Regions from separate parts of the Streptomyces sp. NPDC048196 genome, predicted to be linked through region 1. Evidence: riboswitches for the same ligand, from Rfam matches in the RefSeq annotation. Region 1 holds a riboswitch; each other region holds the start of a gene.

Region 1 (4,175 bases):
TCGGCCTGCTCGCCGACGCGCTGCGCGCCCCCGCCTTCCCCGAGAGCGAGATCGAGCGGCTGGTCCGCAACCGCCTCGACGAGATCCCGCACGAGCTCGCCAACCCGGCCCGGCGCGCGGCGATGGCGCTCTCCAAGGAGCTGTTCCCGGCCACCGCGCGGATCTCCCGCCCCCGCCAGGGCACCGAGGAGACCGTCGCGCGGATCGACGCCGCGGCCGTGCGCGCCTTCTACGACGCGCACGTCCGGCCCGCCACGGCCACCGCCGTGATCGTCGGTGACTTCACCGACATCGACCTGGCCGCGGCGCTGGCCGACACCCTCGGCGCCTGGAGCGGTTCGACGGCCGAGCCGGTCAAGGCCACCCCGATCGCCGCCGACGACACCGGCCGCGTGGTGATCGTGGACCGCCCCGGCGCGGTCCAGACGCAGCTGCTCCTCGGCCGGATCGGCGCCGACCGGCACGACCGCGTGTGGCCGGCCCAGGTGCTCGGCACGTACTGCCTGGGCGGCACCCTCACCTCCCGGCTGGACCGCGTGCTGCGCGAGGAGAAGGGCTACACCTACGGGGTGCGCGCCTTCGGCCAGGTATTGCGCTCCACGGCTCCCACGTCCCCCGAGGGCGCCACCGGCGCGGCGTTGCTCGCCATCAGCGGCTCGGTGGACACGGCCTCCACCGGGCCGGCGCTGGAGGACCTCTGGAAGGTGCTGCGGACCCTCGCGGCAGAGGGGCTGACGGACGAGGAGCGGGACGTCGCGGTGCAGAACCTCGTCGGGGTGGCGCCGCTCAAGTACGAGACCGCGGCGGCCGTCGCGGGCACCCTCGCCGACCAGGTGGAGCAGCAGCTCCCGGACGACTTCCAGGCGCAGTTGTACCTCCGGCTCGCGGAGACCGGCACGGTCGAGGCGACCGCCGCCGCCGTCAACGCCTTCCCGGTGGACCGCCTGGTGACCGTCCTGGTGGGCGACGCCGCGCAGATCACCGAGCCCGTCAAGGCGCTGGGCATCGGAGAGGTGACGGTCGTCAGCGGCTAGCCTTCCCTTGGCGCATGACGATGCGTCACGTTCTGACCGGCTCCCGTGGTGTTCGCTCACCACGGGAGCCGTCGCATGTCCGCCGGAGTCGGCCGGAGTCCGGCCGAAGCCCGTCGGTGTCCGCCGTATGTCCGGTTTGTGAGGGCCTGTTGGGCCGGAACTTGTGGCATCCCGCACAAAATTGCCGTTCCGTTTGGCTCCGCAAAGTGGCCCCGATTAGCGTCGGTCCGGCTGTTCGTCACAACTCCGCCACAACAGTGGCACCGGACAGTCATCGCCGAGTCCCCCTACGGCGCGAGCCAGGGGAGCCGGGGACCCACGTCCCTGGGGTGAATCGGGCCCCTCTCCGGAGGAGCCCGTAGGAGACCTTCCTGCTCCGAACCCGTCAGCTAACCCGGTAGGCGAGAGGGAAGGAAAGGACAAGCCAGCACATGGCGTTCACCCGTGCCACCGGGAAGCACCGCAGGGCCAGCCGCAGCGCCCGGACGACCCGCAACCTCGCCGGCATAGCCACCCTCGCCACCTCCGGAGTCGTCGCCTCCCTGGCCTCGCCCGCGATGGCCGCCACCGACGAGGCGCGCACCCAGGACACCGGTCTCACCCAGGCCGTCGTGCTCGGTGACGAACTCGCCCACCGCCTGGAGGTCCAGGCCGACGCCCAGCAGGCCGCCGCCGAGGTCGCCGCCGTGAAGGCGAAGGCCGAGGCCGAGGCCAAGAAGCGCGCGGCGGAGGCCGAGCGGCACGCCGAGGCGGCCAGGAAGAAGGCCAAGGCGGAGCGCGAGGCCAAGGAGCGGGCCGCCCGGGACGCCGAGCGCAAGCGCCTGAACGCCTTCGTCGCCCCCGTCGCGGGCTCCTACGTCTCCACCGGCTACCAGGCCTCCAGCAGCCTGTGGTCGTCCGGCAGTCACACGGGCATCGACTTCCACGCCGCCACCGGGGCCTCCGTCCACGCGGTCGGCGCGGGCACCGTCGTCGAGGCCGGCTGGGGCGGCGCGTACGGCAACAACATCGTGATCAAGATGCACGACGGCACGTACACCCAGTACGGCCACCTGTCGTCGATCGGCGTCTCGGTCGGCCAGACCGTCACCCCCGGCCAGCAGATCGGCCTCTCCGGGGCCACCGGCAACGTCACCGGCCCGCATCTGCACTTCGAGGCCCGCACCGGCCCGGACTACGGCTCCGACATCGACCCGATCGCGTATCTGCGGTCGCACGGCGTCAACGTCTGAGTCGGCGTCCGACCGGCCCGCCCCACGCCCTCAGCGCACGCCTCCTCATGCCCCGCGTCGGCTGGCCAAAAAATATCGCCGAATACGCGGAGTCCGTCGGAAAAGCCGCGCCGGTCGAATAGAGTCTCGGAAAAGCCGCCGACCGGCGGCGTTTTCCGGGGATTACGGCGGAGGCACGATCGATGCGAGGCCATATTTCCGCGCATGCGGTGTGCACGGCGATTCGCGAGGACATCGTCTCCGGCGCACTGGCGCCGGGGAGCCGGCTGATCGAGGAGATCCTGGCGGCGCGCTACGGCGTCTCCAGAGTGCCGGTCCGCGAAGCGCTGCGCACCCTGCAGTCGGAGGGCTTCGTCACCACCCGCCACCACGCGGGCGCCTGCGTCGCCGAGCCCACCGAGCAGGAGGCCGCCGACCTGCTCGACATCCGCGCCCTGCTGGAGCCGCTGGGCGCGGCCCGCGCGGCCGCCCGGCGCACCCCCGCGCATCTGAAGGTGCTGCGCGGACTGGTACGGCTGGGCCGCGAGCGGGCCCGCCACGGCAGCCCCGCCGACCTGCGCCAACTCGACGGCTGGTTCCACGAGACGCTGGCCCAGGCGGCCGGCAGCCCCAGCCTGACCGCACTGCTGACCCAGCTGCGCCGCAAGATCGAGTGGATGTATGCGACGGAGCCGACGCCGCGGGCCGGTGAGGCCTGGGACGACCACGGCGCGGTGCTGGACGCGGTGGCCCGGGGCGACGCGGAACGGGCCCGGGCCCTGATGGCGGCGCACATCGAGCGGTCGCTCCCGGTGTACCGGCTGCGGCGCCTCGCGGCACCCGACGTGAGCGATACGAAACGGCCCGTCAACACAGCGCGAGCCCGTTCTTAACAAGCGGGCCGTATACAAAGGGGTGTGCGTTTTCCGGGGCGGCGATGGTTTCCGCCTTTGATTTCAGGTTTCGGCACCTGCCTGCTTTCCGGCACGTATATGACACCGCAGGCTTTCCGGTGCATGCCTTTCCCTCGCGTACCGGCCCCAAGCCATGAAAATTCCGTGGCGGTCGGCACGGCATTTGCGTGGCCGAGGGACGGCGGTATTTCGCCAGGAACGAGCTTTTCCCGGAACGACATTTCTCCGGCACGCAGAACGGCCCCGCCGCGGCACCTCTTCAGGTCACCGTGGCGGGGCCGCCGCACGAAGGGACGTCCCGGGGGACTCAGACCGTCTCGGGGAGCTCTTCGAGACCCTCGGCGACGAGCTTGGCCAGGCGGTCGAGCGCTTCCTCGGCGCCCTCGGCGTCCGAGGCCAGCACGATCTCCTCGCCGCCCTGGGCGCCCAGGCCCAGGACCGCGAGCATGGAGGCCGCGTTGACCGGGTTGCCATCGGCCTTGGCGATCGTCATCGGGACGCCGGCGGCGGTGGCCGCCCGGACGAAGATCGATGCGGGGCGGGCGTGCAGGCCCTCGGCCCAACCGACATTGACGCGGCGCTCAGCCATGGTGTTGCCCTTCAAAGTCGTGACTGTTGTCTAGACCATTCTCTCACGCTGCCGGGACTGCTCCCAGACTCCCTCGACCTCGACATTACGCGCGCCGGGCCGGTTGTCGGTGGCCGGTCGTACGCTGTCCGCATGCAGAAGCCGCCGGACCACGCATACCCGACCCACTGGGAAGCCGACGTGGTGCTGCGTGACGGCGGCACGGCGCGGATCCGCCCCATCACCCCCGACGACGCCGAGCGGCTGGTCTCCTTCTACGAGCAGGTCTCGGACGAGTCCAAGTACTACCGCTTCTTCGCGCCCTACCCGCGCCTGTCCGACCGCGATGTGCACCGCTTCACCCACCACGACTACGTCGACCGGGTCGGGCTCGCGGCCACGGTCGGCGGCGAGTTCATCGCCACCGTCCGCTACGACCGCATCAACG
Region 2 (4,175 bases), on a different contig from region 1:
TGTTCTTCCAGAACCTCGGCGGTATCAACACGATCCTTCTGCTACGCGCCGACGCTCTGCACCGACATCGGCTTCAACGACCGAGGCGCCCTGCTCGCCACTATCGGTATGGGAGCCCTGTTCATGCTGACGATGATTCGCGCTGATTCTCATCGACCGAAGCGGCCGCAAGCCACGGCTCGTTCACGGTGCGCTGGGCATGAGCGCGGGCAAGCGGACCGATCCTGTTTGGTTCGGATCCCGATGTCGGGGAGGCGCTTGCCGATCTGGCTGTCGGTGACAGGGCACCCTGGACGACCGCCCGGGAACAGGCAAGGAACGTCGTCCGGCGTGCCGACCTCGGCCCTACCGCGGCGAATCACGACAAGCTCGCGGACCAGGCTGACCATGGACGCCCCCCAAACGGTGACAAGTGATGTGAGACATGAGCCCTCACCAAGGAGCAAAAAGCCCCATCTGACCTGGGCATTTGACTTGATCACTAAAATCGGGTCCCATTCTAACGGGATGTACGTCCTGTACATTTTCTACAGAGGAAAGGGGCCGGCCATGCTGCGACCGACCGCCCGCTACGTCCTTCCGGAGTTCACCGAGCGCACCACGCAGGGGACGGTGACGATGGACCCGTACTCCAAGCTGCTGAGCGAGCGGATCATCTTCCTGGGGACCCCGATCGACGACACCGCCGCCAACGACGTCATGGCGCAGCTGATCCACCTCGAACACGCCGCGCCCGAGCGGGACATCTCGCTCTACATCAACTCCCCCGGCGGCTCGGTCACCGCGATGACCGCGATCTACGACACGATGCGCTTCGTGTCGTGCGACGTGGAGACCGTCTGCCTGGGGCAGGCCGCGTCCTCCGCCGCGGTGCTGCTGGCCGCCGGCGCCCCCGGCAAGCGGCTGGCGCTCCCGGGCGCCCGGGTGCTGATCCACCAGCCGTCGGTGAGCGAACCGTTCGAGGGCCAGGCCAGCGACCTCTACATCCAGGCGCAGGAACTGCTGCGCAGCCGCGCCATGCTGGAGGAGATGCTGGCGCTGCACACCGGTCAGCCCCGCGAGCGGATCGCCGCGGACATCGAGCGCGACAAGATCTTCGACGCCCCGGCCGCGCAGGCGTACGGCCTGATCGACGGGCTCACCCGTAACCGCAAGCAGTCGGCCGACCAGCACGCGGGGCGGTGAGCCGGATGTGGCCGCCGGAGACCCCGCCGCTGCCCGCGCTGACCCGCGCCGAGGGGCAGCTGATCGACTGCTACCTGGAGGCGCTCGACCTGCTGGGCCGGATCAACCCGGCCCGCGGCGGCGGCACCTACCAAGCCCTGCGCGCCGCTCAGGCACTGGTGAGCAAGGCCGCCGAACTACGGGACGCGCTGACGCTGATGCACAACCGGGGCGAGCACGAGCGGCACGGCGAGACGCTGGCCCGGGCCCTGCGGGTGCTGGACGGGGAACGCCGGGCCGGATACGTGACGGTGCCGCCGGCCCGGGAACCCTGAGCCGACACGCGCGCCCGCGCTGCCCGGACGGCGTAGCGTCCGCGCGTGCGGTAAGGGGGCGACGAATTGCGCGGGGCACCGGAATTACTGCGGTTACCGATGTTTCGCCCCAGGTCCGGGGGGTGCCGCAGGCGCCTCTCAAGCGCGTAACGGGGCAAATCCCACCATTCGGCGCAACTGTGGCGCATGTCACATTCGGCATTTTCAACTCGGAATTCGGGTGGCGGGTGCGTGAGGATCCCTTCGACGACAAGACCCCGCCACAGCGACGGGGCGGTCCGGCCGGGCGCCTAATCCCGCCGCCGTGCCGGATGTCCGGTCGATGCGTGTGGATCGGCGGGAGCGGAGGACCCGAGCAGTACGGGGTCCGGGGCCCGCACGGCCCGACGGACTCCTTGGGGTGAAGCCGTGGAAGCGGCCGGGCATCTTCGCCTGCCCGAACCCGACAGGTCTTCCTTCGCAGGCGGCTGACGAAGGGTTTGCGCATGACCGTGCGCACGCATACGCCACATCTGCTGGCCCGCGCCGGCGCCGTGTCCGCACTGGCACTGGCCACGCTCGGCGGGACCACGCTCGCCCCGGGAACCACCGCCGACGCCGAGGCCGCGACCGTCTCCGCACATGCGCTGCGGATCGCGGCCTCCAAGCGGGGCTCGCCCTACCAGTACGGGGCCATGGGGCCGTACCGCTTCGACTGTTCGGGCCTGACGGTGTACTCGTTCAAGCGCGCCGGCCGGGAGCTGCCACGCACCGCCGCGCAGCAGTACGGCCAGACCCGGCACATCCCGGCCGCCGCCCGGAAACGCGGGGACCTGGTCTTCTTCCACTCGGGCACCGGCATCTACCACGTCGGCATCTACGCCGGGCACGGCCGGATGTGGCATGCGCCCAAGGCCGGCAGCGTGGTGCGGCTGGAGAGGATCTGGAGCCGCGCGGTCTCGTACGGAAGAGTGCGCTGAGCTGCGGCGACGCCGGACGCTCGGTGAAGTGTCAGTGGGCCCCGGTAACTTGACGGGGTGACCTCGGAACTGAGCAAGGTGCTTACGGCCGCGGCGCGGGGCTGCTTCCCGCCCGCGGACGGTTCGGTGACGGTGCTGCCCCCGCCGTCCCCGCGGGACGTGGGCGTGGTGTCGTTCACCTGCCATGCCGTGGTGTTCGCGGACGTGGAGCCGTCCTGGGTGCACGACCGGACAGCCCCCGGCGACCTCGCCGGACCGCTCAGCCCGCCGTTCCTCACCGCGCTGGGTGAGCGGACCGGCCGCGAGGCCAACAACATCGACCTGGCCACGGTCGCCGAGGCACTGCCCGGCCCGCCGCCGCTGGAGCTGGTGGAGACCACGGACCGCAGCCATCCGCGGATCGTGCGGGCCCTGCGCCACCGCGACGAGGTGCGGGTCTGGACGACCGGGGACGGCGGGACGCTGGTCATCGGCCGGGGCGTGGCCGGCCGCCTTGAGCTGGCGGTGGAGGTCGAGGCCGCCGGCCAGGGCCGCGGTCTCGGCCGCCGGCTGGCGCACGCCGCCCGCCATCTCATACCGGCGGGCGAACGGCTCTGGGCCCAGGCCGCCCCCGGCAACGCCCGCAGCGTCCGTGCCCTGCTGGCCGCGGGGTTCGTACCGGTGGGCGCGGAGGTGCTGATGGTGCCGGTCGGCGGACGCGGCTGAGCCGTAGCCGCTGCGTGGGCAGGGCGCCGGTGGTGGCCTCCGGCTCGCGGGGCTTCCAGCGCGTGAAGCTCCCGGCGCGCGGGGCGCCCGGTGCGCGCCGCCGCGCGGCGCGTTCGGCCGCCCCGCCGTGCCGTGACGTCGGGCTTCCCCTCACAGCGGGCTTCCCATCACGGCGGCCTTCCGTTACGGCGGCCCTCCGTGACGGCCGCGCCGTCAGCCGACCGCGATCCGCCAGGGCAGGCTGATCCAGACGGTCTTGCCGCCGGTGTCGGTCGGGACGACGGAGAGCCGGCCGCCGGCCTCCGCGGCGAGGAAGCGGATGATGACCAGCCCCCGGCCGTTGTCCTGCTGGACCGCGGCGGGCAGCCGGCGCGGGCGGCGCGGGTGACTGTCGGTGACCCCGACGCGCAGTTCCTCGTCGCGGTCCAGGCGGAGTTCGAGGGTGAAGGTCGGGGACCGTCCGAAGGTGTGCTGGACGGCGTTGGTGGCGAGTTCGGAGACGATCAGGCGGACCGCGTCGGCGGTGGCGGAAGCGGCGGGCAGACCCCATTCGGTGAGCACCGCGAGGGCGTGTCCGCGGGCGAGGCGGACCGATTCCGGGGCGCTCGGCAGGGTGAGTGCGGATTCCTGGTGGTCTGCCATCGCGACGCCGTCCCTTTCCCACCGAGGCCGGCTCCGGTCCGCTGACCGGTGAGCCGGCGTGCCGCTCGGGTCAACGATGCGGCCTCGGGCTTCTGCTGGAGCGCCAGACTGCCACCCGTGCCCCCGGTGTGGTGCTCGATCCAGCAACATCTACAGATATCTATCGCTCGATGCGGTGAACTCTGCGACGGGAGACCGGATAGGGGACGCCGTGCCGGTCACCCAGCGTCACCGAGGATCAGATCATCGACGGCGCGGTGGCGACGATCGTCTCCACCGCTTGGTCGAGCTGCCCCTCCGTCAGGTCCGCGCGGGCGGTGAGCCGCAGCCGGGAGATCCCGTCCGGCACGGACGGCGGGCGGAAGCAGCC
Region 3 (4,175 bases), on a different contig from region 1:
TCCGTACGGGACGTCTCGGAGGCCGCGCAGCGGGCCGTCCTGCCGGCGCCGCCCGAGCGGCTCGGCGGGCTCGCGGTCGCCGCCCGGTACGTGGGCGCGCGGGCGGACGCCCGGATCGGCGGCGATTTCTACGCGGTGCAGGACACCCCGCACGGCGTACGGCTGATCGTCGGCGACGTCCGCGGCAAGGGGCTGGAGGCGGTGGAGTCCGCCGTGGTCGTCATCGGCGCCTTCCGGGAGGCGGCGGAACAGGAGGCCACCCTGGAGGCGGTGGCCGGCCGGCTGGAGCGGGCACTGCAACGGGAGGGCGGGCGGCGCGCGGGGCTCGACCGGTACGAGGGGTTCACCACCGCGGTCCTGGCCGAGATCCCCGCCGACGGGCGGCCCGTGCTGCGGGTCCTCAACCGCGGCCACCCGGCGCCCCTGTTGCTGGGCCCGGACGGCGGGCTGTGCGAGCTGACGCCCGCCGTGCCTGCGCTGCCGCTGGGGATGAGGGAGGTGGCGAGCTGGCCGGACCGTTCCGACGAGTCGTTCTTCCCGGCCGGTTCGCTGCTCGTCTTCTTCACGGACGGTGTGACCGAGGCCCGCGACCTGCGCGGCCGCTTCTACGACCCGGCCGACAAGCTCCGCGGCCGGCACTTCCCGGGCCCCGGCAGCCTCCTGGACGCCCTCATCGAGGACGTCGCCCGGCACACGGGCGGGGACCCGGCGGACGACATGGCCCTGCTGGCGGTGCAGCGGCCGATGGGGGAGTGAGGGCTCGGCGCTCCGGGCCGGTTCGCGCGGCGCACTACTACGGCGGGCGGAGGGGCTGACAAGGGTGCGCCTGGGCCTGGGCCCGGCAGGGCCGGCCGCTGCCAGGCACCCGCCGGGGGCCGCCTACAGCGGGCGGAAGCTCTGTCCGTGCGGCCCGGTGAGCGCGACCGGGTGCCCGTCCAGGGCGAGCGTCAGCTGCAGCGGGTCGTCCGGGCGTGGGGTGTGGTGCGCGGGCAGCGGGAGCCACGGCAGTACGGAGTGGTGCTCCTGGGAGACCCAGTGCCCGCCGCCGTCCCGCCCGTCGAGGACCGACCGTACGAGCCGGGCGAACTCCTCGCGCCGGGCGTACGGCAGATAGCTCAGCACGGAGGTGTGGAACACGACCAGCGTCGCCCCGGCCGGCGCCTCGGCCGCCAAAGCGGGCAGTTCGTCGATCAGGTCCCCGCGGACGATCCGCGGCCGCGGCACCGCCCGCACCGCGTCGACGGCCGCGGACAGCCGGGCCGCCCGCGCCTCGTCGCCGGGCCACACGAGCGACTGCAGCCAGCGCAGGTCGTCCCGGTCGGCGACCGGGTCGAGCGGTGCGAGATCGATCCCGGCCCGCCAGACGACTTCGGGCAGGCGGATGGGGACGTGCGACGCCCCTTGCTCCGCCGCCCCCGCCCCCGGCCCCGGCGACTGCACCTGGCAGTGGAAGACCACGGGGCTGTCGGCCGCGCCTACGTCGACGAGCGGGGCGTGGGCCGCCGGATCGCCTGCTTCCCCGTACCAGGGTCCGTACGCGTACCGGTAGCGGTCCGGGTGCAGGCACAGCCCGGCCGAGGTGCCGACCTCCAGGAGGGCCAGCGGCTGGGGCAGCCGGGCGAGCAGCGGCAGCAGCGTGGCGCAGCGGGCCGGTTCGTTGGTCTGGGTGCCGCGGCGCATGATGACGTCCCGCACCTGGTCCCAGTGCCGGATCGTCCATTCGCGCCAGCGCCCGTACGCCACCGCGCCGCGCGGGCCCTGTTCCGCGTGCGGCCCGTCGAGATGGCGTACGGCGGCGAGCAGGAGCTGGGGCTGCTGCTTGTCGCCGGCCGGCAGCGAACCCGCCAGCAGCTCGCACAGCTCCTGGTCCTGGCCGATCCGGGCGCTCAACTCCTCGTGGGCGTCGGACCGGCCGCGCGCCTCGCGCCAGGAGAACTCCTGGTACCGCCGCGCCACCTCCTGGGCGTTTCCGGTCGGGACTCCGCCGTGGCCGGGACGGCCGTGGCGGCCGTGACCGGCGTTGCGGAGGGGTTCGGCGGGTCCGGGGCTCTCGGCGTATCCGGGACTTTCGAAGGGTCCGGGGCGCTCGGAGTGTCCGGGGTGCAGGGAGTGTCCAGGGCGCTCGGCGTTGACGACCATGATCCGACGTTACTGTCTTCACGTTCCGTAATGGGCAGGCACCCCTCCGCATAACAACTGACGCACAATCATCGAGAGATCGTTTAGACGCGGCACGGGGCGGTGCGGTCAACTCGCCCGATTTATGGCCATGGTGACCGGAAAACACCACGCCAAAGCTGGTGCGCGAGGCATATGGATTCCCGGGAAGGCTTGGAAAACCGTCGCGATCTCTATTACTGTCCGATAACGCAGCGCGGTCGTCCCAGCCGCCGCAAGAGGCGGCACCGTGCGCCGACGCCGAATCCCGCACGCGCTTTTCACGCACCTCCAGCACCTCGAACTGCACCAAGGGAACCGGGGAACCACCACCTTGGGGTGAATCGGACGCCTTCGCCAGAGGGTGCCCGTAGGAGACCTTCCTGCTCCGAACCCGTCAGCTAACCCGGTAGGCGAGAAGGAAGGAAAGGAGTGCGCCCCCGTGGCGTCCAACAGGCCTGGCCCCGAGGCTCCGTCCGCCTACGACTCCGACGACCGGGGCCCGGACGCCCCGTACGCCCGGTACGCGTCAGGCGCCCCCCACGCCTTCGCGCATCCCGGCGACACCGCAGCCGTCACCGACACCGCTTTCACCACTGACGCTGCTTTCGGCACCGACGCTGCTTTCGCCACTGACGCTGCTTTCGGTGCCGACACCACTGTCGGCACCGACACCCGCTTCGCGGCGGCCGGTGAGGCGAACGGTGACGCCGACGGCCAGTGGGAGGAATGGAACCCCACCGAGGAGTCCGTCCGCCCGGCCCGCGGCAAGCACCGGGTGGCCAAGCAGCGCGGCGGTGGACTCGCCCGCGGCGGGACGGTCCTGGGCGTCGGCGTCATCGCGGCGGTCGGCGCGGGCGGGATGGCCACGGCCGAGGGCCGGCCGCCGGTGCCGATCTCGATGCCCGACCTCGGCGGAGTGGCCGACGCCGTCTCCGACCACCTCCCGGACGCCGCCTCCCTGCCCGGCGTCGGCGACCTGATATCCGACGGCGGTTCGCACACCGATGGGGGCGCGCACACCGCTTCCGCCTCTTCCTCCGCCACCACTCCCGCCGACCCGCTCACCGGGAACGCCGGTCCGGGCTCGCCGTCCACCACGGACGCGGGCACGGGTACGGGCGGGGGCGCCGGATCGAGCACGGGCACGGGCACGGGCTCCGGCTCTGACGCGGTTACGGGCTCGGGCTCTGGCGCGGACGCCGGTGAGGCGCTGCGCAGCCGTATCCTCCAGCAGGCCGACGCCCAGCAGGGCTCAGCCGAGCAGGAGGCCCGCGAGGCCGCCGAGCAGGCCGCGATCAAGCAGGCCACCACGGACGCCGCCGCGGACCTGAAGGCCGCCGAGCAGGCCGCGGCCGCCAAGAAGGAGGCAGCGGCCGAGGCCAAGCGCAAGGCCGAGGAGGAGGCCCGCCGTAAGGTCGAGGCCGAACGCCTCGCCAAACTGGCGCAGAGCTTCATCACCCCGGTCTCCTCGTACACCCTCACCGCGAGCTTCGGTCAGGCCGGTGACCGCTGGGTCGCGGACCACACCGGCCAGGACTTCGCCGCCCCGACCGGCACGCCCGTCAAGGCCGTGCACTCCGGCACCATCACCCAGGCCGGCTGGGCCGGTTCGTACGGCTACCGCATCGTCCTGACCCTCGACGACGGCACCGAGCTGTGGTTCTGCCACCTGTCCTCGATGGTCAAGACCTCGGGCAAGGTCAGCACTGGCGACGTCATCGGCCGGGTCGGCGCCACGGGCAACGTCACCGGTCCGCACCTCCACCTGGAGGTACGCCCCGGCGCCGGCGACCCGATAGACCCGATGCCCTGGCTGCGCGACCACGGCGTCAACGTCTGACGAAGCGGGGCGGGCGGCCCACAGGAATCACGGATACGGCCGTGAGGACACGACCATGGGATGTGACTATGGGAACGCGTCCATGGGGACACGTCCATGGGGACACGTCCATGGGGACACGTCCATGGGGACACGTCCATGGGGACACGACCATGGGGACACGACCATGGGGATG
Region 4 (4,175 bases), on a different contig from region 1:
GCGCCTTGAGTCGGGTCGCGGTCGAGAACCGGTCCGCGGGCACGTCGTCTCCCCTTCACTGACGGACGCCGGTCTGCTTCAAGCAGGTACGTCCCCGGCAACGGTACGGGACCGTCGCCGGGGACGTACGGGGCGCTGGGCGGTCGGCTCGCCCGATCAGCCCTTTCGGGCCCCGGGTCGGGCCGCCCCGGCGGAACCGCGGGGCGCCGCGCTTCGGAGCGTCAGCCCTTGAAGCGGGGGAACGCGCTGCGGCCGGCGTACACCGCGGCGTCGTCGAGGATCTCCTCGATGCGCAGCAGCTGGTTGTACTTGGCGACGCGCTCGGAGCGGGCCGGGGCGCCGGTCTTGATCTGGCCGCAGTTGGTGGCGACGGCGAGGTCGGCGATGGTGACGTCCTCGGTCTCGCCGGAGCGGTGCGACATCATGCACTTGAAGCCGTTGCGCTGGGCCAGCTCGACGGCGTCCAGGGTCTCGGTCAGCGAGCCGATCTGGTTGACCTTGACCAGAAGGGCGTTGGCGGAGCCCTCCTCGATGCCGCGGGCCAGGCGCTCGGGGTTGGTGACGAACAGGTCGTCACCGACCAGCTGGACCTTGGCGCCGAGCTTGTCGGTGATGACCTTCCAGCCGGCCCAGTCGTCCTCGAACAGCGGGTCCTCGATGGAGACCAGCGGGTACGCGTCGACGAGCTCCGCGTAGTACTCGGTCATCTGGGCGGCCGAGCGGGACTGGCCCTCGAACTGGTACGAGCCGTCCTTGTAGAACTCGGAGGCGGCGACGTCCAGGGCGAGCGCGATGTCCTGGCCGGGGGCGTAGCCGGCCTGCTTGATGGCTTCCAGGATGAGGTCGAGGGCCTCGCGGTTGGAGCCGAGGTTCGGGGCGAAGCCGCCCTCGTCGCCCAGGCCGGTCGACAGACCGCGCTCCTTCAGGACCTTCTTGAGGGTGTGGTAGACCTCGGCGCCCCAGCGCAGGGCCTCGGAGAAGGACTCCGCGCCGATCGGGGCGATCATGAACTCCTGGATGTCCACGTTGGAGTCGGCGTGCGAGCCGCCGTTCAGGATGTTCATCATCGGCACGGGCAGGACGTGCGCGTTCGGGCCGCCCAGGTAGCGGAACAGCGGGAGGTCGCTGGCCTCGGAGGCGGCGTGCGCGACGGCGAGGGAGACGCCGAGGATGGCGTTGGCGCCGAGCGAGCCCTTGTTGTCGGTGGCGTCCAGGTCGAACATGGCCTGGTCGATCAGCCGCTGCTCGGTCGCGTCGTAGCCGACGAGCTCCGGGCCGATCTGCTCGATGACGGCCAGGACGGCCTTCTCCACGCCCTTGCCGAGGTAGCGGTTGGGGTCGCCGTCGCGGAGCTCGATGGCCTCGAAGGCGCCGGTCGAGGCGCCGGACGGCACGGCGGCACGGCCGGTGCTGCCGTCGTCGAGGCCGACCTCGACCTCGACCGTGGGATTACCTCGCGAGTCGAGAATTTCGCGGGCTACGACGACGTCGATGGACGGCACGTTGTCTCCTTCATGGGTGTCTGGAGTTGCAGCACGAGCCTAACGGCCCGGGGGGCGTCCGCCTGCCCTTGGCCCGCTCCGTGGGACGGAATAACCCCACAAGCAGCGCAAAGGCCCAGCTCATGGGGCGTTTGCCGCAACGTTCGCCGAGCGGGGAAAGTCCGGCGGAACGGCCGGCCGGCGGTGGCGGGGACGGCGGTGGGAAGGACGGGGGATACGACAGAAGCCCCGCCGCGGCGCGCCGGGGGGAGGGGCGCGCCGGACGGGGCCGGTCTCACCAGGGGTGTCCCGGTGCGGGGATGGCTCAGACGTGCAGCTTCTGGCCCGGGAAGATCAGGTTGGGGTTGCCGCCGATGACGGACTTGTTGGCCGCGTAGACGGCCTTCCAGTGGGTGCCGTGCGCCTTGGCGATCTTGGCGAGGGTGTCGCCCGCCTTGACGGTGTAGTTGCCGTGGCCCTGGTTCTTCTTCGGGGCGGCCGGGGCGCTCTCGTGCTTCGGGGCGGCCGGGGTGCGCTTGACGGCGGCGTCGCTCTTCGCCGGCGCGGACTTGGCCACCGGGGCGCTGGTGTTCAGGTCGGGGGACGGACCGCCGGAGGTCAGGCCGCCGGCGCCGGCGCAGGACCAGGCACCCGGGCCCTGGAGGGCGAGGAGCTTCTCGGCGGCGGCGATCTGCTGGGACTTGGTGGCGAGGTCCGCGCGCGGCGCGTACTTGGTGCCGCCGGCGGCGGCCCAGCTGGAGTTGGAGAACTGCAGGCCACCGTAGTAGCCGTTACCGGTGTTGATCGACCAGTTGCCGCCGGACTCGCACTGGGCGACCTTGTCCCAGGTGGCGACGGAGGCGGCGGAAGCGGAGGTGGCGCCCATCAGCGGGACGGCCACGGCGGCACCGGCGACACCGGCGAGCGTGGCGACGCGGACGGCCTTGGAGGGACGACGGTGCTTGCCCTTGTTGATCAGCATGGTTCGTTCGTTTCCTCACCGACGCCTGCGAGGTGAGCTGTCGGGTTCGGACTGATGAGTCGCCCGGCCGGTGCCATGGGCACCGGGCTTCACCCCAAGCCGGCTGACCCGCTTTCACGGGCCGGGCCGGCGCCTACCTTGGTTCCCCCGCTCCTGCCTACGGCGCTTGCGCGTCAACTGCCTCCGACCACCGGCAGGATTCGGCGTGTGATCGAAGGGGCCCGCTTTGGCGAGCGGTGATGACCGTAATCAGGAATCCCCGTGGCGTTCAAACCCCCCCAACTGGACCGAGTTGACCATTTTTGATCACGGAGGGGTCGTAAACCCGCAGGTGGGGACCGGTGCGACGGCGGTGGACCCTTCGGGGCCCACCGCCCCACAACGAGACGCTTGTCTCACTTTCGCCAAAGCGGGCCAAAACCGGCGAACTACCCTGCGGACTGGCCGAGATCGAGCTGCTGACCTGGTTGGATCAGGTCCGCGTCGGAGCCGACGACGTCCTCGTTGCGGTCGTAGAGCGCCGGCCAGCCACCCGGCAGCCGGTGCGCCTGGGCGATCGCTGACAGGCTGTCACCCGGCTGCACGGTGTACCCGTCGCCGCCCGCCGGGGGCGTCCGGTGCGCGTCGTCACCGCGCGAGGCGTGCCGCCCGCCGGCCGTCCGGCCGGTGCCGTCCTCCTCGCCCGGGTCCGCGCCGCCGCGGTGCCGGCCCGAACCGCCCGGCACGCCGTCCGTCCCCGTACCGCCCTGCGACCCGTCCTGCGGCCCGTCGGAGGCCGTGCCGTCCGCGGAGCCCGTACCGCTGCCGTCGTCCGTGCCGCTGCCGTCGTCGGAGGGGCCGGGGGTGCCGGACGGGTCCTCGCCCCGGTCGCCCGGTGTCGCGTCGCCGGACGGCCCGGAGGTCCGGTCGGGGCCGGGGGACGATTCGCCGGTGCCGGCGGAGTCCGAGGGGGCGGGAGTGGACGGGGACGGCGTGGTCTGCGACGGCTCGTCACCGGCCGGCTCGTCACCCGCATCGCCACCGGGGTTGTCGGCCGTTCCGTCGTGCATCCCGGTGGAGCCGGTGGAGCCGTCGTCGTCCGAGGGGTCGGGTATCGGGGCGCTGGTGCCGCCCGGGTCGACCTGCGGCGCCCGGCCGTCCTTCGTCAGGCCGGCGTTCACCGCACAGCTCGGCCAGGCGTCCGGGCCGAGGTCGTCGAGGATCGTCTCGGCCACCGCGATCTGCTGGGCGCGGCTGGCGAGGTCGGGCCGCGAGGCGTAGGCCCCGCCGCCGTGCCGGTCCCACATGTCCTGGGTGAGCTGGAGGCCCCCGTAGAAGCCGTTGCCGGTGTCCGAGCTCCAGATGCCGCCGCTCTCGCACTGGGCGACCCGGTCCCAGGTCGCGGTGTCGGCGGCGTGCGCGCCACTGGCGGAGAGCAGGGGCAGTGCGAGTGCCGAGCCGGTCACTCCCGCCGTGACAAAGATGGCCGGTGCTTGACGGGGGCGACGGTGTCGGCCGTTCCCGGAACGCATGCGGATGCCTTTCGCGCGGCGGTTGAGTTGTCGCGATCCGGCGGCTTCCTCGGCAATGTGTTCGAGGAGCCGTCGATCGTGGATCGAAAGGTAGCCGGGGTCACGGGTAGTCACAAGTCGGTGTAGCAAAGATCACGCGCAGGTCACGTCCTGACGCTCTGTCACCACCGGCCTTCGCCGCTGGTCAGGGCCGCTCGGGCG

Evidence for each region. Region 1 has a riboswitch for cyclic di-AMP ahead of AB0E02_RS07615 (M23 family metallopeptidase). Riboswitches for the same ligand answer to the same signal wherever they lie in the genome.
Region 2: it holds a riboswitch for cyclic di-AMP, as region 1 does, so the genes downstream of both, AB0E02_RS31090 (NlpC/P60 family protein) here and AB0E02_RS07615 (M23 family metallopeptidase) in region 1, are expected to answer to the same signal.
Region 3: it holds a riboswitch for cyclic di-AMP, as region 1 does, so the genes downstream of both, AB0E02_RS33185 (M23 family metallopeptidase) here and AB0E02_RS07615 (M23 family metallopeptidase) in region 1, are expected to answer to the same signal.
Region 4: it holds a riboswitch for cyclic di-AMP, as region 1 does, so the genes downstream of both, AB0E02_RS28185 (transglycosylase family protein) here and AB0E02_RS07615 (M23 family metallopeptidase) in region 1, are expected to answer to the same signal.

Annotation. Positions count from the first base shown of each region.
Region 1 is NZ_JBEZMM010000004.1:188,836-193,010, reverse strand. Features, by position in the region: gene AB0E02_RS07620 (pitrilysin family protein) at 1-1,034, shown strand, start outside; cyclic di-AMP (ydaO/yuaA leader) riboswitch at 1,300-1,453, shown strand; gene AB0E02_RS07615 (M23 family metallopeptidase) at 1,466-2,266, shown strand; gene AB0E02_RS07610 (GntR family transcriptional regulator) at 2,449-3,138, shown strand; gene AB0E02_RS07605 (HPr family phosphocarrier protein) at 3,467-3,748, opposite strand; gene AB0E02_RS07600 (GNAT family N-acetyltransferase) at 3,881-4,175, shown strand, end outside.
Region 2 is NZ_JBEZMM010000045.1:43,836-48,010, forward strand. Features, by position in the region: gene AB0E02_RS31075 (MFS transporter) at 1-146, shown strand, start outside; gene AB0E02_RS31080 (ATP-dependent Clp protease proteolytic subunit) at 550-1,185, shown strand; gene AB0E02_RS31085 (hypothetical protein) at 1,191-1,499, shown strand; cyclic di-AMP (ydaO/yuaA leader) riboswitch at 1,807-1,980, shown strand; gene AB0E02_RS31090 (NlpC/P60 family protein) at 1,985-2,458, shown strand; gene AB0E02_RS31095 (GNAT family protein) at 2,516-3,163, shown strand; gene AB0E02_RS31100 (ATP-binding protein) at 3,377-3,805, opposite strand; gene AB0E02_RS31105 (8-amino-7-oxononanoate synthase) at 4,044-4,175, opposite strand, start outside.
Region 3 is NZ_JBEZMM010000054.1:21,099-25,273, reverse strand. Features, by position in the region: gene AB0E02_RS33195 (PP2C family protein-serine/threonine phosphatase) at 1-756, shown strand, start outside; gene AB0E02_RS33190 (DUF2332 domain-containing protein) at 880-2,139, opposite strand; cyclic di-AMP (ydaO/yuaA leader) riboswitch at 2,434-2,588, shown strand; gene AB0E02_RS33185 (M23 family metallopeptidase) at 2,600-4,000, shown strand.
Region 4 is NZ_JBEZMM010000036.1:50,229-54,403, reverse strand. Features, by position in the region: gene AB0E02_RS28195 (septum formation initiator family protein) at 1-43, opposite strand, end outside; gene eno (phosphopyruvate hydratase) at 222-1,502, opposite strand; gene AB0E02_RS28185 (transglycosylase family protein) at 1,807-2,463, opposite strand; cyclic di-AMP (ydaO/yuaA leader) riboswitch at 2,471-2,679, opposite strand; gene AB0E02_RS28180 (transglycosylase family protein) at 2,892-3,908, opposite strand; gene AB0E02_RS28175 (cytochrome P450) at 4,159-4,175, opposite strand, start outside.